3 regions of the Kitasatospora herbaricolor genome follow, and region 1 is predicted to be linked to each of the others. Evidence: riboswitches for the same ligand, from Rfam matches in the RefSeq annotation. Region 1 holds a riboswitch; each other region holds the start of a gene.
The links. A riboswitch is a leader RNA that binds a small molecule or an ion and turns the genes downstream of it on or off. The one in region 1 is predicted to bind cyclic di-AMP.

Region 2: linked by a shared signal. The riboswitch ahead of J2S46_RS11940 (C40 family peptidase) and the one ahead of J2S46_RS08325 (M23 family metallopeptidase) in region 1 are both predicted to bind cyclic di-AMP.
Region 3: linked by a shared signal. The riboswitch ahead of J2S46_RS22570 (M23 family metallopeptidase) and the one ahead of J2S46_RS08325 (M23 family metallopeptidase) in region 1 are both predicted to bind cyclic di-AMP.

What each region holds. Positions count from the first base shown of each region.
Region 1 covers NZ_JAUSVA010000002.1:1,821,824-1,828,668, reverse strand. Annotated here, with positions in the region: gene J2S46_RS08345 (DUF3037 domain-containing protein) at 1-162, shown strand, start outside; gene J2S46_RS08340 (MarR family winged helix-turn-helix transcriptional regulator) at 246-698, shown strand; gene purB (adenylosuccinate lyase) at 925-2,364, shown strand; gene J2S46_RS08330 (MFS transporter) at 2,381-3,913, opposite strand; cyclic di-AMP (ydaO/yuaA leader) riboswitch at 4,244-4,394, shown strand; gene J2S46_RS08325 (M23 family metallopeptidase) at 4,398-5,462, shown strand; gene J2S46_RS08320 (MDR family MFS transporter) at 5,604-6,845, opposite strand, start outside.
Region 2 covers NZ_JAUSVA010000002.1:2,657,135-2,663,979, reverse strand. Annotated here, with positions in the region: gene J2S46_RS11960 (rhomboid family intramembrane serine protease) at 1-196, opposite strand, end outside; gene J2S46_RS11955 (hypothetical protein) at 400-657, shown strand; gene J2S46_RS11950 (NYN domain-containing protein) at 849-2,387, shown strand; gene J2S46_RS11945 (C40 family peptidase) at 2,754-3,788, shown strand; cyclic di-AMP (ydaO/yuaA leader) riboswitch at 4,316-4,480, shown strand; gene J2S46_RS11940 (C40 family peptidase) at 4,542-5,609, shown strand; gene J2S46_RS11935 (C40 family peptidase) at 5,854-6,845, shown strand, end outside.
Region 3 covers NZ_JAUSVA010000002.1:5,073,549-5,080,393, forward strand. Annotated here, with positions in the region: gene J2S46_RS22555 (TetR/AcrR family transcriptional regulator) at 1-474, opposite strand, end outside; gene J2S46_RS22560 (alpha/beta fold hydrolase) at 563-1,417, opposite strand; gene J2S46_RS22565 (YiaA/YiaB family inner membrane protein) at 1,610-1,900, opposite strand; cyclic di-AMP (ydaO/yuaA leader) riboswitch at 2,133-2,295, shown strand; gene J2S46_RS22570 (M23 family metallopeptidase) at 2,308-3,165, shown strand; gene J2S46_RS22575 (hypothetical protein) at 3,257-4,273, opposite strand; gene J2S46_RS22580 (GNAT family N-acetyltransferase) at 4,308-4,874, shown strand; gene J2S46_RS22585 (sensor domain-containing protein) at 5,009-5,731, shown strand; gene J2S46_RS22590 (hypothetical protein) at 5,862-6,599, shown strand; gene J2S46_RS22595 (tyrosine-protein phosphatase) at 6,611-6,845, shown strand, end outside.

The sequences.
Region 1 (6,845 bases):
GGCCCCGAGGCCGGCCCGGCGGCGGCCGACGACCCCGGCCGGCGGTTCCGCTGGCTGACCGCCCCGCGCAGCGCCGTCGTCCAGCCCGGGCCGGTGCACACCGGCCTGACCGCCGACCCGGAGGCGGAGCTGCGCCGGCTCTTCGACCAGCTGGTGCTCTGACCCGGGCCCCACCAGGGGTGAGGTTGGACATTTGCGGTGGTCAAAGCTGGAGCAGGTGAACCTTCTACGCGTACGCTGGCCGCATGGGTTCGACACCGACGGCGACCGCCGCACCGACCACCGCCGAGCTGATGGAGGCGCTGGCCGCCGTCGGCGCCGCGTACTTCCAGGACTTCGCGGGCGCGGCGGCCCGGCACGGGCTCTCGTCCTCGCAAGCCAAGGCACTGGGTGCGGTGCACGAGCCGGTGCCGATGCGGGCGCTGGCGGGGCGGCTCGGCTGCGACGCCTCCAACGTGACCGGCATCGTCGACCGGCTGGAGGCCCTCGGGCTGGCCCACCGGGAGGCGGCGGCGGGCGACCGACGGGTCAAGATCGTGGTGATCACCGAGCAGGGCCGGGAGATCCTGGCCCTGATCCGGGCCGAGATGGCCCGGACCCACCAGGCCTTCGACGCCATGAGCGAGGAGCAGCGGGTGGCGCTGTACTCGATCTGCCACCAGGTGCTGCCCGTGCTCACCGGCCGCCCGGCGGCCTGAGGACGGTTCCGCCCGGCTGCCGCCGGCCGTGCGCTGCTGCGGAAGACGCCGGGACGCGGCCGTCCGGGCCGGCGGTGCTGGCCGCCCCCGCCGCCCCCGCTGTCCGGGGCCGGTCCGTGCGGCTGCTGCGCCGGGTGCTCGCGCGGTGACCGGGCGCCGCACCGGCGGCGCGCTCGGGGTGGTCCGCCGACGGTCCGGCTGACCTCGGCTGTTAGGCTTGCGAAGCGTGAGCGCGAAGCCCCAGATCCCCAATGTCCTGGCCTCCCGGTACGCCTCGGCGACCCTGGCCCAGCTGTGGTCCCCCGAGCACAAGGTGGTCCTTGAGCGCCACCTGTGGCTCGCCGTCCTGAAGGCCCAGCAGGACCTCGGCGTCGAGGTGCCCGCCAACGCCGTCGCCGACTACGAGCGCGTCCTCGACCAGGTCGACCTCGACTCCATCGCCGCGCGTGAGCGTGTCACCCGCCACGACGTCAAGGCCCGCATCGAGGAGTTCAGCGACCTCGCCGGCCACGAGCAGATCCACAAGGGCATGACCTCTCGGGACCTCACCGAGAACGTCGAGCAGCTCCAGATCCACCAGTCCCTGCAGCACGTCCGCGACCGTACGGTGGCGGTGCTGGTGCGCCTGGGCCGGCTCGCCGCGCAGTACTCCGAGCTGGTCATGGCCGGCCGCTCGCACAACGTGGCCGCGCAGGCGACCACCCTCGGCAAGCGGTTCGCCACCGTGGCCGACGAACTCCTGGTGGCGTTCAACCGCCTGGAGGAGCTGATCGCCCGGTACCCGCTGCGCGGGATCAAGGGCCCGGTCGGCACCGCCCAGGACATGCTGGACCTGCTGGGCGGGGGCAGCGAGGGCACCGCCAAGCTGGCCGAGCTGGAGCAGCGGGTGGCGGGCCACCTCGGCTTCGACCACGTGCTGACCAGCGTCGGCCAGGTCTACCCGCGCTCGCTGGACTTCGAGGTGCTCTCCGCCCTGGTGCAGCTGTCCGCCGCGCCGTCCAGCCTGGCCAAGACCATCCGCCTGATGGCCGGCCACGAGCTGGTCACCGAGGGCTTCAAGGAGGGCCAGGTCGGCTCCTCCGCGATGCCGCACAAGATGAACACCCGCTCCTGCGAGCGCGTCAACGGCCTGGCCGTCATCCTGCGCGGGTACGCCTCGATGACCGCCGAGCTCGGCGGCGACCAGTGGAACGAGGGCGACGTCTCCTGCTCGGTGGTGCGCCGGGTCGCGCTGCCGGACGCCTTCTTCGCCTTCGACGGCCTGCTGGAGACCTTCCTGACCGTCCTCGACGAGTTCGGCGCCTTCCCGGCCGTGATCGAGGCCGAGCTGGACCGCTACCTGCCGTTCCTCGCCACCACCAAGGTGCTGATGGGCGCGGTGCGCGCGGGCGTCGGCCGGGAGACCGGGCACGAGGTCATCAAGGAGCACGCCGTCGCGTCCGCGCTGGCGATGCGGGCCGGCGCCCGGGAGAACGAGCTGCTGGACCGGCTGGCCGCCGACGAGCGGATGCCGCTCGGCCGCGCCGAGCTGGACGCGCTGCTCGCCGACCGGATCTCCTTCACCGGTGCGGCCGGGGCGCAGGTCGCCGAGGTCGTCCGCCGGATCGAGGCGGTCGCGGCCGCCCACCCGGAGGCCGCCAAGTACGCGCCCGGTGACATTCTCTGACCTGTCGTCAGTTTTCTCAGGGCCCTGTCGCGTTCCCCGCGGCAGGGCCCCGAGGCGTTCCGGGGCGCTCGTGCCCCGGATCGATCGGCGGTCCGCAGGCGCCGCAGGACCAGGCCGCGTCCGGCTCGGCGACCGGGTGGTCCTCGGGGGCCAGCACGTTGCCGCGGACGGTGGCCAGCGCGAGCAGGCCGCCGGTGACCAGCAGTCCGGCGCAGATCAGCATCGAGGTCCGGAAGGCCGCGTCCACCGAGTCCGGCACCTGGTAGGCGTCGCCGCTCAGCCCGGACAGCGCGGGCAGCGCCGCGACCGCGAGCAGGCCGGCCGCCCGGGCCGCCGCGTTGTTGACGCCGCTGGCGATCCCGGCCCGGCGCACCTCCACCGCGGCCAGCACCGTCGCGGTGAGCGGCGCCACCAGCAGGACCATCCCGCAGCCCATCACGGTGGTGGCCGGCAGCACCTCCGTCCAGTAGGAGGCGTCCGGGCCGATCCGCAGCATCAGCAGCACGCCCGTCGCGCAGATCAGCGGCCCGAGGAACAGCGGCAGCCGGGGGCCGATCCGCTTGCCGAGCCGACCGGCCCGGGCGGACAGCGCCAGCATCAGCACTGTGATCGGCAGCAGGGCGAGCCCGGAGGTCAGCGGGGTGAAGCCGGAGACCGTCTGGAGCTGCACCACCAGCAGGAAGAACACGCCGCTGAAGGCCGCGTACACGCAGAGGGTGACCAGGTTCACCGCGGTGAACAGGCGTGAGGAGAACAGCTCCAGCGGCAGCATCGGGGACGCGGTGCGCCGTTCGACGGCGATGAACACCGCGCCGAGCAGCAGCCCGGCGGCGCCGGAGAGCCAGACCGCGGGGGAGAGCCCTTCGCCGGCGGCCGTCAGCGCGTAGGTCACCCCGCCGAGGGCGAGCGCGGCCAGCACCGCCCCCGCGATGTCGAAGCTGCCGGTGGCGCTCTCGTCCCGGCTCTCCGGTACGTGCCGCAGCGAGACGGCGAGCACCACGGCGGCCAACGGCACGTTCAGCAGGAAGATCCAGCGCCAGCCCGGGCCGTCCACCAGCCAGCCGCCCAGGAAGGGGCCGACCGCCGCGGCGACCCCGCCGAGGCCGGACCAGAGGCCGACCGCCGCCGAGCGGTCGTCGGGCCGGAAGGTCGCCTGCAGCATCGCCAGGGATCCGGGGGTGAGCAGCGCGCCGCCGATGCCCTGCAGGGCGCGGGCCGCGATCAGCACCCCGACGTTCGGGGCGGCCGCGCAGACGGCGGAGGCGACGGCGAACCAGCAGACGCCGATCAGGAAGACCCGGCGCCGGCCGTACCGGTCGCCGAGCGCCCCGCCGAGCAGGATCAGCCCGGCCAGGGTGAGCAGATAGGCGTTCAGAGTCCATTGCAGGGCGGCCAAGGAGGCGCCGAGGTCCTCGCCGATCCGCGGCAGGGCGACGTTGACGACGGTGCCGTCCAGCATGGCCATGCTGGAGCCGAGCACCGTGGCCAGCACCACCCAGCGCCCCTGCGGGGTGCCGATCCTGAGTGCGCCGGCGGCGTCGGTTTCCACGGCTCGATCCTGCGCCCGGGGGGCCTACGTGACAAGGGTCACCGGCGGCGCGTCCGGGTGGTGGCTGAGCGTGTGCGGTGGTGGACGCAGGGCCGAGAATGTCGGCGCAGGGGGGTCGGACGGTCGCTCAGCGCGATTGGATTGTGCACGTACTGCACAGTCGATCATTCGGAGAGTCACTGAATTCCCTGGGATTTTTGTGAATTTCCGGAGGTGAATGTGATCGACATTGATTAACCCGGGCCGATGGGCTTTGCTTCAGCGACCGCCCGGCCAATGTCCGGGTGGGCCCGCCGGGTGGAACGCCTAGTCCTGCCGCTGCCCGGGGGCTTCGAACGAACTCTGTACGGCAGGAGTGGGGGACCCACAGGTAAGTCGCCGTCCCGTCAGCCGGGACGGCTTGGGGTGAAGCCGCGCTTGCGGCCGGGCAACTCCAGCCCGAACCCGACAGCTCACCTCGCAGGCGTCGGAGAGGAAATACCCCATGCCCGCACAGGCAAAGCACCGTCGTAACCGTCTGCCCCGTCTCGCCCGGATCGGCATCGCCACCGGTGTGACCGGCGCGGTTCTCGCCCTTCCCCTGGTGACCGCCGTCAGCGCCTCGGCGCACGAGGTCCCGGCCGCCAAGTCGCAGTCCACCACCTGGACCGGTGCCACCAGCGCCGACGCCGTGGCCGTCAAGGCCGCCGCCGTCGAGACCGCCCCCGCCGCGGCCCCGGCCGCCGCGCCGGCCGCCGCCGTCGACGAGACCTACAAGGTGGTCGGCGGTGACACCCTGTCGAAGATCGCCGCGGCGAAGAACGTCGACGGCGGGTGGCACGCGCTGTACGAGACCAACCGCTCGGTCGTCGGCGCCAACCCGAACCTGATCTACCCGGGTCAGCAGCTCGTGGTCGGCAAGGCCGCCGCCCAGGCGCCCGCCGCCGCCCCGGCCCCGAAGACCTCCTCCGACTCCGCGCCGGCCAAGAAGGCCACCCCGGCCCCGAAGGTCACTCAGGCCCCGAAGGCCACTCAGGCGCCCAAGGTCGCCGAGGCCCCGAAGGCCACTCAGGCCCCGAAGCCGGTCGAGGCTCCCAAGCCCGCCGCCACCACCGCGCCGAAGCCGGCCGTCACCCCGGCCCCGGCCGCGGCCGCCAGCACCTCCGGCTACACCGCGCCGATCGCCGGCGCCCGCCTCGGCACCGCCTACGGCGTGGCCGGCTCCATGTGGTCCAGCGGCCACCACACCGGTGCCGACTTCGTCGCCGCCACCGGCACCCCGCTGAAGGCCGTCGCGGCCGGCACCGTCGTCAAGGCGGGCCCGGGCGGCGCCTACGGCAACGAGGTCGAGATCAAGCTGGCGGACGGCAAGTACGCCCAGTACGCCCACCTCTCCTCGATCGGCGTCAAGGTCGGCCAGACCGTGACCGTCGGCCAGCAGATCGGTCTCTCCGGCGCGACCGGCAACGTGACCGGCCCGCACCTGCACTTCGAGATCCGCACCGGCTCGGAGTACGGCTCGGACATCGACCCGATCGCCTACCTCCGTGCGCACGGCGTCAGCATCTGACACCGGGTACGAACCCTCGCGGCCTGATGCGCCGCGGTAGTTGAACACCGGCCGGGCCGGCAGCGAACGCTCATCGCTGCGGGCCCGGCCAGTTCGCGTTTCCTCGGGGGGGGGGGATTTCCGGCGGCACCTTTCCTCCGGTCAGGCCGGCACGCTCTCCCGGTGCACCTGGTCGTCCTCGTACAGTCTGGTCGCGATGGCCTCGACCGCGCGGTCGAGCCGGGCCCGGTCGGCGGGGTCGGTGACGTCCCAGTCGTCCAGGTGCCGGTCGATCCAGTGTCGCCAGGCCTCGGCGAGGCGCTCGACCTCGCGCTCGCCCCGGGGGGTGAGCGCCAGCACCCCGTGCTCGCTCTCGGCGAGGCCCGCGCGCAGGGTCCGCTCGGCCGCGGGCCGGACGACCTCCTCCGGCATGTGGTGCGCGGTCGCGATGGCCAGCAGGGTGGCTCCGCCCTGGAGCTTGGTGCGCCAGTAGATCTGACCGAGCATCCAGGCCTGGTCCGGGCCGACCGTGCTGCCCGAGTCGGCCAGCAGCCGGCGCCCGATCTCCGGCCGTCCCTTGGCCTTGCGCAGCAGGTTGGCGAGCGCCCGCTCCAGCTGCCGGTCGGCGTCCCCGCTGTCCGGTGCGCCGAAGGCCTCGCCCATGTCGGAGGCGCCGGCCCGGGCGCTGTCCCGCAGCGGCACCTCCTTCAGGAACCAGGCCACCACGAAGCCCACCAGGGCGACCGGCACCACCCACTGGAAGACGTAGTTGATGGTGTCGGCGTAGGCCTGGACGAACGGCTGGGCCACGTCGGCGGGCAGCTCCCGCAGCGCCTGCGGGCTCTGCACCGCGGCCGGCGGCACGCCGGGGGACTGCGCGAAGGCCTCCTCCAGGTTGGGGCCCAGCTGGTTGGTGAAGAGGGTGCCGAACACCGCCGTGCCGAAGGAGCTGCCGAGCGTCCGGAAGAAGGTGACGCCGGAGGTCGCGGTGCCCAGCTCGTGGTACGGGACGGTGTTCTGGACGGCGATGGTCAGCACCTGCATGGCCAGACCGATGCCGAGCCCCAGGACGAACATGTACAGGGACTCCAGCCAGACGCCGGTGTCCGGACCCATCGTCGACATCAGGTACAGGCCCAGCGCCATCACGGCGGTGCCGAGGATCGGGAAGATCCGGTAGCGGCCGGTGCGGCTCACCACCACGCCCGAGAGCACCGACATGCCGAGCAGGCCCACCACCATCGGCAGGGTGCGCACCCCCGAGCCGGTGGCCGAGACGCCGTCGACGAACTGCAGGTACGTCGGCAGGTAGGTCATCGCGCCGAGCATCGCGAACCCGACGATGAAGCTGAGCACCGAGCAGACCGTGAAGACCGAGTTGCGGAAGAGGTGCATCGGCAGCAT
Region 2 (6,845 bases), 840 kb from region 1:
CCCCCCAGCGCTGTTCGAAGCGCTGCTCGGCGCAGACCCGGGCCTGCCCGGTGCCGTAGACCGGGTTGAGGCCCGCCGCCGGGCCGAGCAGGAACACCAGGGTGTTGAGGGCGATCAGGGCGTAGGTGACCACCGGCGCGGGGACGGCCGCACGCCCGTCCCGCGCGCCGGTGTGGTCGAGGACCGGGATCGCCATGCCGGGGAGCATTCCTCGCGGGCGCGGCGGTGACACCGCGCTGTACTGCGAGTGGGTGACCGGGGCCGCTCCGGACCGGTGGCGGGCGAAGACGGCCCAGGCAATAGGCTTGGGGCGGGCATTCCCCGCCTCCCGCCGCCGACGCCGGGCCCCGGGGGGAGCGCCTCCCGCCCAGACCAGGGAACCGCCGAGAGGACCCCCCGATGACCGTCCCCGCCCTGACCGCTGAGACCCGCTGGCGCTGCACGCTGTGCGGCAACCTGACCCGCTTCGACGTGACCCGCACCGCGAAGGTGGTCGAGTACCTGCACTTCGACCTGGCGGGCGACTCCAAGGTCGAGGAGACCGAGGTGCTGGCCGAGACCGTCGAGTCGGTGCGCTGCCGCTGGTGCAACGCGGTGGACCAGGTCGAGCTGGTGGACCGTCCGGGCGCCGAGGCCGAGGCAGCCGACCAGGCCTGACCGGGAGGCCGGGGCCGGTCACCCGGCCCCGGGCCCGCCGCCGCCCCGCCCACCGCCGGCCCCGGGCCCCGCACCCGGGCCCCGGCGGGCCGTGCACCCCTCAGCCGCGGGAGTGTGGCGTGGCGCGGGGTGGGGCACCGTACAGGGACAATTGCAGAGAGCGGTGAGTTTCAGGGCAGCGGCAGCCGGCCGTGAGCACTCCGCAGAACAGGATCGGAGCCGAGGACGTGGTGGACGCAGCGAGGGAGCCCGCCGGACCGCAGGGGCAGCAGCCCGCTGTGGACGCCCGGCCCCCGGACGCGGTCGAGGCCGTCCCGGCCGGTGCTGAGACCACGGACGGGGACAGCGCCCCGGACGCCGGTGCCGGGCGGGCCGAGGACGGAACGCCCGCCGGCGAGGGCGACGCCGACGAGCGGACGGGCGAGCAGCTCGACCGCCCGCTGCCCGAGGGCGTCCGCCGCCGGGTGGTCGGGATCGCGGCCGACGCCCTGGGCGGCCTGCCGGTCGCCGAACTGCCGCTCTCGCTGCGCCAGTACGCCAAGTTCACGCCGGCCCGGCGGGCCAAGTACGCGGCCACCGCGCTGGCCGCCGCGCTGGAGTCGGAGCCCGCGTTCCGGGTGCGGATAGCGGACCGGTTGCGGCTGGGCCAGCCCGACCTGGTGAAGGCGCTGGAGGCCGGCACCGTGCCCGGCGCCGCCGACCCGATGGACGTCGCCACCGCCGCCTACCTGCTGCGCCCGCACGGCTGGGCCCGGCTGGTCGAGCAGGCCGGGGAGCTCGCCGAGCGGGCCGGCGCCGAGGGCGCGGCCGCCGAGTCGGCCCGGCTGGCCGAGAAGCTGCAGGCGGAGCTGGCCGAGCTGCGGGCCGCCGCCCGCAACGACCTGGAGCGCCAGCGCGCCGAGTCGGAGAGCGTGCGCAAGGAGGCGGAGTCGCTGCGCAAGAAGGTGCGCTCGCTGGAGAGCGACACCCGGCGGGCGCAGGCCGAGACCCGCAAGCTGGCCGCCGAGCTGGAGGCGCTGCGCGCCGCGTCGACCGCCGAGCGCAGCGCCGCCGACGGCGAGGCCCGGCGGCTGAAGCACCGGATCTCCGAGCTGGAGACGGCGGTCGAGCACGGCCGGCGCTCGGCCCGCGAGGGGCGCAGTGTGGAGGACATGCGGCTGCGGCTGCTGCTCGACACCGTCCTGCAGTCGGCGCAGGGGTTGCAGCGGGAGCTGGCGCTGCCGGTCGCCCGGATCCATCCGGCCGACCTGGTGGAGGCGGTGGAGCCGGCCTCCGCCTCGCCGCACGACGTGGCCCGCCGGGCGCTCGCCGAGGACGATCCGGCGCTGCTGGACCAGCTGCTGGCGATCCCGCAGGTCCATCTGGTGGTGGACGGCTACAACGTCACCAAGACCGGCTATCCCTCGTTGCCGCTGGAGCAGCAGCGGATCCGGCTGCTCGGGGGGCTGGCGATGCTCGCCCAGCGCACCCAGGCGGAGGTCACCTGCGTCTTCGACGGCCAGGACCTCGACGTCCCGGTGATCATGGCGCCGCCGCGCGGGGTCCGGGTGCGCTTCAGCCGGACGGGGGAGACGGCGGACGAGCTGATCCGCCGGCTGGTGCGGGCCGAGCCGCAGGGGCGGCCGGTGGTGGTGGTCTCCACCGACAAGGAGGTCGCGGACGGCGTGCGCAACGCCGGCGCGCGCCCCGTGGCGTCGGTCCTGCTGCTCAACCGGCTGGGCCGGGCCTGAGCCGGCCGGCCTGCTGCCCTGCTGCCCTGCTGCCCTGCCGCTTGCCGCTTGCCGCCTGCCGCCTGCCGCCTGCCGCCCTCCCGCGCTGTCCGCGATCAGTGCGGCAGGCGCGACCGGGGCAGCGCGGAGGGCTCCGGGCGGCGCGCGGGCCGGCCCGCGCGCCGGGTGTGGGTCGGCCTGCCTTGACAGCTGGTCAGGGCCTGGACGGCGGGAGTGTGTGGATCAGGTGAATTTCCGGCCGAGGCTCCACGTTGGTGGCCCGGCGGGAGTGGCGGAATGCGCTGATCTTCACTAGGGTCTGGCGTCAAACCTATTTTCCGGATACTCACTCGTTCGGGTGAGCCCGCAGGAAGAAGGAGCCGGTCCTTGGCCTCCCACCGCCGTCCGAAGCAGCCGAGCCGCGCGCGGGTGACCGTGCTCACCGCTGCCGCCGCGACCGCGGTCGCCCTGTCCGCCCAGATGAGCGCGCACGCCGCGCCCACCACGCCCTCCAAGAAGGAGGACGTGAAGGCGCAGATCGACAAGCTCAACGAGGAGCAGGAACAGGCCGCCGAGCGCTACAACGGCGCCAAGGAGCGGGCCGACCAGCTCCGCAAGCAGGCCGACCAGCTCCAGGACCAGGTGGCCCGGGGCCAGGACCAGATGACCCACCTTCAGGCGGGCCTGGCCGAGGTGGCGGGCGAGCAGTACCGCACCGGCGGCATCGACCCGTCCGTCCAGCTGATGCTCGCCTCGGACCCGTCCGGCTACCTCCAGCAGGCGACCAGCGTCCAGCAGGCGACCTCCAGCCAGGCCGAGGCGCTCAAGGGCCTGCAGGACCAGCAGCGCCGCCTCGACCAGCAGAAGATTGAGGCCGCGGCCATCCTGTCCTCGCTGGACGAGACCACCAAGGACCTGAACCAGGCCAAGGCGGACGTCAACCAGAAGCTGAAGGAGGCGCAGGCGCTGCTGAACACGCTCAGCGCCGCCGACCGCGCCTCGGTGGTCCAGGGCGACGGCCGCGCCTCGCGCGACTCCGTCCGCGTCGACCTCGGCACTCTGCCGCAGGCCGCCGGCTACGCCGGTGTCGCCGTGGCCAAGGCGATGAGCAAGCAGGGCGCCCCCTACGTCTGGGGCGCCACCGGGCCGAGCACCTTCGACTGCTCGGGCCTGATGGTGTGGGCGTACGGCCAGGCCGGTGTCTCGCTGCCGCGCACCTCGCAGTCCCAGGGCAACGTCGGCGTGCGGGTGCCCTCGCTGGCCGAGGCCCAGCCGGGCGACCTGGTCGTCTACGGCTCGGACCGCCACCACGTCGGGATGTACATCGGCAACGGGCTGGTGGTGCACGCGCCGCACACCGGCGACGTGGTCAAGGTGATGAAGGCCGACGCCATGCCGATCAACACGATCCGCCGGGTCTGACGCACCGCGAGGCGCGGGCCGGGCGCGGTTCGCGCCCGGCCCCCTCGCCGTCCGGGCCGGCCGGCCCGGACCCCGGGAGCGGGGTGCGCCTGACGCGTCCGGGCGCGGCGAGCGTCGGACCGCCGGGGCGGGCGGTGCCGGAGGGAACCCGGGGGCGGGTGAGAACCTGCCGGGGTAGCGACAACGGGCCCATTTCGGACATTTGTTGATTGTTCGCCATCTCCGACATGCCCGGGCGCCCCGAAATCCTCCTGTGATCTGGGACACGCCCCCCGAGGGCCTCTGGCGACCACATGATGAAAAACCATCAGCCCAGGGTGGACGGACGATCACATCTGGTCACAATCACAATCGAACTTGGGTGGAGTTCCAACTTTTTTCCTACAACGATTTGAACGGATCACGGTTTCGTTACTAGGGTCGTGCCTCGAACCACCGCACAGTCGATCACCCAGCCTGGGTGGCGGCGGGGGTTACCGCCGAGTCCGAGAAGCAGCACGGGCAGTCAACTGCCCGACGGGGAAGTCCCTACGGGGACGCTGTGGAACGGAGCCGGGGAACCACGTTCCTCGGGGTGAATCGGCGCCAGGTCGGCCGGTCGTCGTGAGACGCCGGGCCGGTGAGGCGTCGTAGGGCATCTCTTCCAGCCCGAACCCGTCAGCTCACCCGGTAGGCGGACGTAGGAAGAAGGAGCCCGCCTTCGTGGCGTCCCATCGTCGTCCCAAGCCCGCCGGTCGTGCCCGCGTATCGATCATGACCGCTGCTGCCGCCGCCGCCGTGGCCCTGTCCGCCCAGGCCGGCGCCCACGCCGACCCGGTGCAGACCAAGGACCAGGTCAAGGAGCAGGTCGACCAGCTCAACGAGCAGGCCGAGGTCGCCACCGAGGCCTACAACGGTGCGCAGGCCAAGCAGCAGGAACTGCAGAAGCAGGTCGGCGAGATCCAGGACCGGGTGGCGCGCCAGCAGGCCCAGGTGACCGACCTTCAGGGCGGCCTCGCCGAGATCGCGGCGGAGCAGTACCGCAACGGCGGCATCTCGCCGACCGTCCAGCTGATGCTCTCCACCAGCCCGGACAACTTCCTCAGCCAGGCCGGTTCCGTCAACCAGGCCGGCGATTCGCAGAGCAACGCCCTCAAGGAGCTCCAGGCCCAGCAGCGCAAGCTGGACCAGGACAAGTCCGAGGCGCAGAGCAAGCTCGCCGAGCTGGACACCACCACCCAGCAGCTCAAGGCCAGCAAGGACGAGGTCCAGGGCAAGCTCGCCAAGGCGCAGCAGCTGCTCAACACGCTGACCGAGCAGGAGCGTGAGGCGCTGAAGGCCGCCGAGGCCAAGGCCGCCGCGGACGCCAAGGCGAAGGCGGACGCCGCCAAGGCGCAGACCGATCGCGCCTCCCGCGACACCGCCCGCAGCCCGCTCAGCAGCGGCTCCACCGCGGCCGCCACCCCGGCGCCCTCGAACGTCCCGGCCAGCGGCCGGGCCGCCGCCGCCATCGCCGCGGCGGAGAGCAAGCTCGGTGCCCCGTACGTCTACGGCGCCACCGGCCCGAACTCCTTCGACTGCTCGGGCTTCACCGGCTGGGCCTACGCCCAGGCCAACGTGTCGCTGCCGCGCACCTCGCAGGCGCAGGCCTCGGCCGGCAAGCGGATCGGCACCAACATCGCCGACGCGCAGCCCGGCGACCTCATCATCTACTACGGCGGCATGTCCCACGTGGGCCTCTACGTGGGCGGCGGCCAGATCATCCACGCCCCGCACACGGGTGCGAACGTCCGCTACGAGTCCGCGACCGTGATGCCGATCTCGGCCATCGTCCGGATCTGACGCGGCCCGCGCCGCAGCTTCGCCGGCTCCTTCCGCAGGCCCGGCCCCCGGTTCGTCCGGGGGCCGGGCCTGCGGCGTTCCGGCCGCCCGAGCTGATGTCCGATTGGGGGTCAAATATTCGGGTTGGGAGGGGTTTGGACTCGGCCGCGAGGACTCGCTAACGTCTGCCCCCGGACCTCCGCTCGGACGGTCGCCCACTCCGGGCGGCGGCGGTGGCCCGGCCGCAGGAATGGAGCCGCGCCGCATGGCGATGCACCGCCGTCACCCACTGCCAGGTGTGCACACGCTCGTCCGCGCGCTGGTGCTCACCGCCGCCGCCGGCACCGCGCTGGGTGTGGCGGCCGGCGGCAGCGCCTTCGCCGCTCCCGGCGCGCCTGACGGCCCGCCGGACCGCACGGACGTCAAGGCCCAGGTCGACCAGATCTACGACGAGGCCGAGCAGGCCTCCGAGAAGTACAACGCGGCCCTGGAGCACCAGCGCCGGCTGCAGGGCGAGACCGGCGCCCTCCAGCAGCAGGTGGCGGTCGGCCAGGACGAGCTCAACCGGCTGCACGGCGAGCTCGCCACCGTCGCCGGGGCCCAGTACCGGGCCGGCGGGATCGCCCCGACCGCCCAGCTGATGCTCGCCTCCGACCCCGAGGGCTACCTGTCCCGGGCCCGCAGCCTGGACCAGGTCGCCGAGCGGCAGAGCGAGACCCTGCGCGAGGTGGCCGAGCGCCAGCGACGGCTGGACCAGCGCCGTAGCGAGGCCACCGCCAAGCTCGCCGAACTGGAGGAGGCCCGGCACGCCCTGGCGGACAGCAAGGAGCAGATCCAGCAGCGCCTGACCAAGGCCCAGCGGCTGCTGAACAGCCTCGGCGTGACCGGCCGGGCCCGGCTGGCCGCCCAGGACGCCCGGGACGCCGAGCAGCGTGCCACCCGCGGTACCGACCGGCTCGACCTCGGCACCGCCCCGCCCGCCTCCGACCGGGCCGCCGCCGCGCTGGCCGCCGCCGTCACCCGGATCGGCTCGCCGTACGTGTTCGGGGCGAGCGGGCCCGGCGCGTTCGACTGTTCGGGTCTGATGTACTGGAGCTGGCGGCAGGCCGGCGTGAGCCTGCCGCGGACCTCGCAGGGCCAGGCACGCGCGGGACAGCGGGTCGCCCTGGCCGACGCACGACCGGGAGACCTGGTGATCTTCTACGGGGACAGGCACCACGTCGGGATGTACGCCGGCGGTGGCGTCGTCGTGCACGC
Region 3 (6,845 bases), 3.3 Mb from region 1:
GATCGACAGCGAGGCGAAGCCGTGCGCGACCGAGCGCACGGTACGGGCCGCGTGGATCACCTCGGGGCCCTGCAGCCCGTAGTCGCGCAGCACGGCGACCAGCACCTCGACCAGCTCGGCGGCGGCCCTGGTCAGCTCGTCGTCGGGCTGCGGGGCCTGCGGCAGGGCGTTGTAGCGGTTGGGGTGCTCGACGGCGTACGCGTGGTAGCCGCGCAGCACCGCCTCCACCGCGTCGTCCCCGCCGCGGCCGACCGCCGACTTGGCCAGCCGGGTGGCCAGTTCCTCGGTCACCCGGACGGCGATCAGCCGGCGCAGCTCGGTCAGGCCGCCGGGGACGTGCTTGTACAGGGACGGCGTGGCGACCCCGGCCCGGGCGGCGACGGCGGCCAGGGTGAGGGCTTCCGGGCCCTGGTCGTCGATCAGGCCGAGCGCGTGGGCGACGACGGCGTCCGGGGTCAGTCCGGCGCGTGGCATGGGGGCCTCCAGTGGGGTGGTGCGGCACCGGGGGTGCGGTGCGGTGGGGGGAAGGCGGCCCGCGCGCGGTGGCCGGGCGCGGGGCGGCTCAGCCCTGGGTGTCGGCGGTGCTGGGCCGGGACTCGGTGAGCGAGGCCAGGAAGGGCACCAGTGCGTCGGCGGTGGCCTGCGGGAACTCCGCCATCGGGTAGTGGCCGGCGCCCTCGATCATCACCTTGCGGGCGTTCAGCGCGGCGGCCTGGCGGTCGGCGACCACCTCGGGCTTGGGGAAGTCGGGGTCCTTGCTGCCCATCACGACCAGCGCGGGGCAGGTCACCGCGGCCGACCAGCCGACCGGCGCGGAGTCGCCGCGGACGTAGCCGCGGGTGGCGGTCTTCCGCCCCGGGGTGCGCAGCGAGGCGACCAGCTCGGCGCGGTACTCGGCGAAGTCGGCCGGCTTGGCGGTGGGGAAGGCCAGCTTCTGGTACATGCCCCAGAAGGCGGGGAACTGGATCACGGCCGTGCCGAGCACCTTGACCAGGCCGCGCTGGAAGGCGGTCGGCGGCAGGTTCTCGACGAAGGCGTCCAGCAGGGCGATCCCGGCGACCCGGTCGGGGGCGTCCCCGGCGACCTTGACCACGCTGGCGCCGGTGTAGGAGCTGCCGACCAGGACGGCGCGCTCGATCCCGAGGTGGTCCAGCAGGGCCAGGGCGTCCTGGGCGATGGCGGCGGGGGTGTAGTCGTCCCACTCGATCGAGGACTCGCCGAAGCCGCGGATGTCCATGGTGATCACCCGGTGGCCGGCCCCGGCCAGCAGCGGGTGCAGGTGGCGGTAGGCGGAGCGGGAGTCGAGCATGCCGGGGATCAGGAGGACCGGTGCGCCGCTGCCGTGCTCGGTGTCGTCGAAGGCGATCCGCCCGCCGGGGACGTCGAGGTAACGGGTCGCGAGAGGAGTGGTGGACATCGCGGGCCTCCTTGGCCTGTGGGCCGTGCCGTCGGCGAGATGCCGATAGCCATAAAGCTAAGGCTAATAGCCTTAGCTGTCAAGGAGGCTTCCGGTGTCCGTCCCGCCCGGCCCGCGGCCGGCCGCCGCCGGCCGCGCCGGGCCCGTCCCGCCGCCGGGGTGCGGCGCTCCCCGCGCCGGTCCGGCCGGGCGTCAGATGCCCTCCACCTTGAAGGGGTCGTGCTCGGCCAGCAGCTTCTCCAGTCGGGCCTGGTCGACCCGGGTGACGATCTCGGTGCTCTCCTGGCGGTCGCGGATCACCTTGGCCAGGGTGAACGAGGAGGTCACCGTGTACAGCAGGCCGATGCCCAGGAAGGCCCTGGTCCATGCGCCTACCGGCAGGTAGGCGATGCCGACGGCCAGGGCGCCGCCGGAGATCGCGAAGGACAGCACGGCCTGGACGTAGTACGCCGCCGTGGTACGTGACTGCATCGAGGTGCTCATGCGGCCAGGATGGCCAAGCGTCATGTCGCGCACATGAGTACGGGTACTCAGATTCAGGTGCGGTTTGTTGACGCCTGTTCACGATCCGTAGTGCCGCCGGACGGTAACCATGCCAAATCGCCCATTCCGCCCCATGAAAATGTTGACTCTCCCGCCTGGACGGCTTGGAATCAGGGGCTCCTAGGATTAACGTTTGATAACGCAGCGCGGTCGGAAACGCCGTGACCACGGCACCGTGCGCTCGCCTAATCCCGCACGGCCTGCTCCCCGGAGCAGGTCAGGGAGCCGGGGAACCACCGTTCCTTGGGGTGAATCGGCCAGGCCCAGGCCCGGCCGTAGGAGACCTTCCTGCTCCGAACCCGTCAGCTAACCCGGTAGGCGCGAAGGAAGGAAAGGAGCGCGCCTCCGTGGCGTCGTCGCACTCTCCGGCACACCCGTCCGGTTCCACCGGCACCCAGCTGCTCGACCACCCCTGGCCGCCCGCCTACGGCGGCGCGTACGGCGAGGGCCCGGACGAGACCGCGCCGCCGCAGCCGGCCGACAGCAACCGGCACCGGATGCCCCGTCAGACCCGCGGGACCGGCCCCCTGCTCGGCGTCACCGCCGTGGCCGCCACCCTCGGCGCCACCGGATTCGCCTCCGCGACCCCCGCGGCCGCGCCCGCCGTGGTCTCGCCGGACGAGACCACCGTGCTCTCCGCCGACCCCGGCCTGGCCCTTGCCGCCCGCATCCAGCAGCAGGCCGACAGCCAGCGCACCGCCGCCGAGGAGGGCGCCCGCCTGCAGGCCGCCAAGGAGGCCGAGGTCAAGCGCGCCGCCCAGCAGGAGGAGGCCCGCAAGGCCGCCGAGGCCGCCGAGAAGGCCAAGCTCGCCGCGATCCAGCTGCCGGTGCGCGACTACTTCCTCTCCGCCCACTACGGGCAGAGCGCCTCGTACTGGTCGCACCTGCACACCGGCCTCGACTTTGCCGCCTCCACCGGCACCCCGGTGTACTCGGTCGGCTCCGGAACCATCACCTCGGCCGGCTGGTCCGGCTCGTACGGCTACCGGATCATCCAGACCCTGCCCGACGGCACCGAGATCTGGTACTGCCACCTCTCCTCGATCATCAAGGCCTCCGGCAAGGTCGTGCCCGGCCAGCAGATCGGCAAGGTCGGCGCCACCGGCAACGTGACGGGCCCGCACCTGCACCTGGAGGTCCGCCCGGACGGCGGCGCCCCCGTCGACCCGGAGAGCTGGCTGGAGCAGCGCGGCCTCACCCCCTGACGGGCAGCGACGCCGGCCTCGCCCCCTGCCGGGCGGCGCCGAGCCCTGACGGACCGTCCCGGTCCCGGCCGACGCCGGGACCGGCGGGCCGTCACTGCCCCGGGCGGTCCGCCTCCGGCTCCTCGGCCGGCCCCTCGCCGGCCCACTGCTCCTCGCCGGTCCACTCCTCCCCCGCGGCCCACTGGTCCTCCGCGGCCCACTGGTCCTGGCCGTCCGCGCCGTCCTCGCCCGCGGGATCCTGCGGCAGCTGCGCCAGGTAGGCCTCGATCTCCTCCGGTCCCGGCTCCGGCGCCAGATCGGGGTACTCCTCCACCAGCAGCCGGGGCAGCCCCGGCACCGTCCACTCGCCGAACAGCCGCATCGCCTCCACGGCCGCCGCCGCCTCGAAGGACTCGAAGTCCCCGGCGAGCTCCCGCGGCATCGGCCGGCCCAGCGCGTTCAGCTCGGCCAGGTTCCGGTAGCTGCGCTCCATCAGCCCGTTCTCCAGCAGCATCCGGGCGCCGTCGGTGGCCATCCCGACCGACATCAGCCGGGTGGGGCCCCAGCCGCCGTCGCCGTCCACCCGGTCCAGCGCGCCGGCGTCCTCCAGCCCCTCGTACGCCGCGAGCCGCTCCTCCGGCGCCAGCTCGCGGAACGCGTCCAGCCAGGCCCGGACCGCCGCCGGGTCGTCCGGCGGCACGCCGTCCGCGCGCAGCAGCAGGGTGTACAGCCGGGGCCAGGTCACCAGGTCCGCGCGGCGCAGCAGGCCGGCCGCCACCTCGCCCTGCCACTCGGCCTCGGCCAGCAGCCGCTCCTGGCGCTTGGCGTTCAGGCGCTTCGCCGCCCGCTGATGGTCGGTCAGCAGCCGCATCGCCGCGCCGTACGCCAGCGGGTCCTCGCCGGGCGCCGGCTGCACGTACAGGTAGAGCCGCTCGTACAGCAGGTGCTCGACGGCGGCCGAGGTCAGCTCGGGCCAGCCGTCGCGGATCCGGCCGCCGCCGAGTTCGAGCAGCGTCAGCACCGCCCGCAGCGGGCCCTCGGCCACCGGCTCGCGGTCCTGGGCCCGCGCCCAGGCGGTCAGCTCGGCGGTCCGGGTACGAGGGGCGAGCCGCAGGTCATCGTCGTTCATGTGACGTACGGTAGCCGCTGTACCGTTGGCGGACATGGTCCCCGTACTGCTCACCGGCCCGCGTCTGGTCATCCGCGAGTTCCACCACACCCCCGGCGACATCGACGCGTTGCACGCCGTCTTCGGCGATCCCGAGACGGCCCGATACCTCCCCTTCGAACCACGCGACCGGGAGACCTGCGCCGACCAGATCGAGCTCTACCTCGAAGAGGCCGAGAAGGATCCGCGCAGCACCTACCGGCTGGCCGTGACCCGCCTGGAGGACGGCGAGGACGCCGTGCCGATCGGCAACGCCGTGCTCGGGGTGGAGCCCCAGCGGGCCGGCTTCGTCGGCTACGCGCTGCGCCGCGACACCTGGGGCCTGGGCTACGCCAGTGAGATCACCCGGCTGCTCTGCGGCCTGGGCTTCGGCACGCTCGGGCTGCACCGGCTCTACGCCCGGGTCGATCCCGCCAACACCGCCTCCTCCCGGGTGCTGACCAAGGCCGGGTTCCAGCTGGAGGGCCGGATCCGGCACGACCTCTACCTGCGCGGGACCTGGCACGACGCCCTGCAGTACTCGCTGCTGGAGGACGAGTGGGCCGACCGGGGCGGCGTGTAGGGGGGTGACCCGTGCAGGGGGTTAACCCCACCCCGGACCGGGCGGTGGGCCGGATACCGCCGCCGGGCCGTCCGCGGGACCGTTGAGGTGTCAGCAGGAAGCGCACCAGGACACCACGAGGGACCGAGGCGGCCATGATCAGCAGCAGCGCACAGGGCGGCGAGTACGACGGTTACCGGGCCCACCGCCCGGCCCGGGGCGGCGGGGACCGCCCGGCCCCCGGGTTCTGGCGGGCGCCGTTCAGCCGCTCGTACCTCGGCGAGGTCGGGTTCACCCTCGCCGGGCTGCCGATCGCCGTCGCCGGGTTCGCCGTCGCCGTCACGCTGTTCTCGCTCGGACTCGGCACCCTGGTCACCGTGGTCGGGCTGCCGGTGCTGGTGGCGCTGCTCGGTTCGGCCCGGGGCTTCGGCGCCCTGGAGCGCGCCCGCGCCCGGGGCCTGCTCGCCCTGGACGTCGCCGACCCGGCGCCGGTCCGCCCGGCCCGGCCGGGTTTCTGGGCCGGCGTCACCGGCCGCCTCGGCGACGCGGCCGGCTGGAAGGCCGTGCTGTACCTGGTCCTGATGTTCCCCTGGGCGATCGTCAGCTTCACGCTGTCGCTGACCTTCCTGGTCACCGGGTGGGTGGTCGCCGCCTACCCGCTCTACCACTGGGTCTTCGCCCGCTGGACGCCGTGGCCCGGCTACCAGCTCTTCGACTTCACCAAGGACGGCCGCCACTACCAGTACTTCGTCGAGTCGCCCGCGCAGATCGCCGGGATGTCCGCGGTCGGCCTCGTGCTGGTCTTCCTCACCCCGCTGCTGGTCCGCGCCGTCACCAACGTCAACCGGCTGGCGATCCGCGGCCTGCTGGGCGGCTGAGCCTGCGTCCGGAGCGGCTGAGCCGGCCTCCGGGGCGGCGGTCCCGCCGTCCGGGGCGGCCCGGCGGGCGGACCACGCCGCCGGGCCGCCCCGGATGCGGGCCGTCCCGGCGCGTGGTCCGATGATCGTCATGGCCGCCCCTGCCGCCCCCGACATCCTGCTCACCTCGCGTCCCCTGGACGAGTACTGCGGGCTCTTCGGCCTCACCCGGGCCGCCCTCGCCGCCGTCGCAGGCCCCGTCCTGGACTGCCCCGGCGGGGCCGCCGGGCTCACCGCCGAGGCCCGCGCGCTCGGCTGCCACGTCATCGCCGCCGACCCGGCGTACGCCGCGCCGCTGCCCGCCGTCACCGCCCGCGCGCTGGCCGGCCGGGAGGCCATGGCCGGCGCGATGCGGGCCGCCCCGCACCTCTACCCGGCGCCCCGGGATCTCCCGCCCGACCGCTACCTGCGCAGCTGGGACCGCGCCCGCCGGCTGTTCGCCGCCGACACCGCGGCCCACCCCGAGGACTACGTCGCCGCCGCGCTGCCCCGGCTCCCGTTCGCCGACCACACCTTCGCGCTCACCCTCAGCTGCTACCTGCTGCTCGCCTACCCCGGCCGGTTCGCCCCCCGCCACCAGCTGGCCGGGCTGCTGGAACTCGCCCGGGTCACCGCCCCCGGCGGCGAGGCCCGGATCTACCCCCTGCACGACGGCGACGGCCGGCGCTGCCCGCACCTGGACGACCTGCGCCGGGAGCTCGGGCGGCACCGGGTCGGCAGCGAGATCCGTGTCTTCCCCCGCCCCGGCGACGGCCGCACCCGCCGGATCCTGGTGCTGACCCACGCCCGCTCCCGGAACCACCGGTCCGCCGGGGTGGCCAGCCGTTAGCGTGTCTGCCCATGGACCTCACCGACCCGCCCGTGACCGCCGGCCCCGCGGCCGTGCCCGGCGCCCACCGCCTGCTCGACATACCCGGCGTCCGCAACGCCCGCGACGTGGGCGGGTTCCGCACCACCGACGGCGCGCGGGTGCGCACCGGGCTGCTCTACCGGTCCGGCTGGCTCGCCGAGCTCGCCCCGGAGGGCACCCGGGCCCTCGCCAAGCTCGGCGTGCGCACCGTCCTCGACCTGCGGG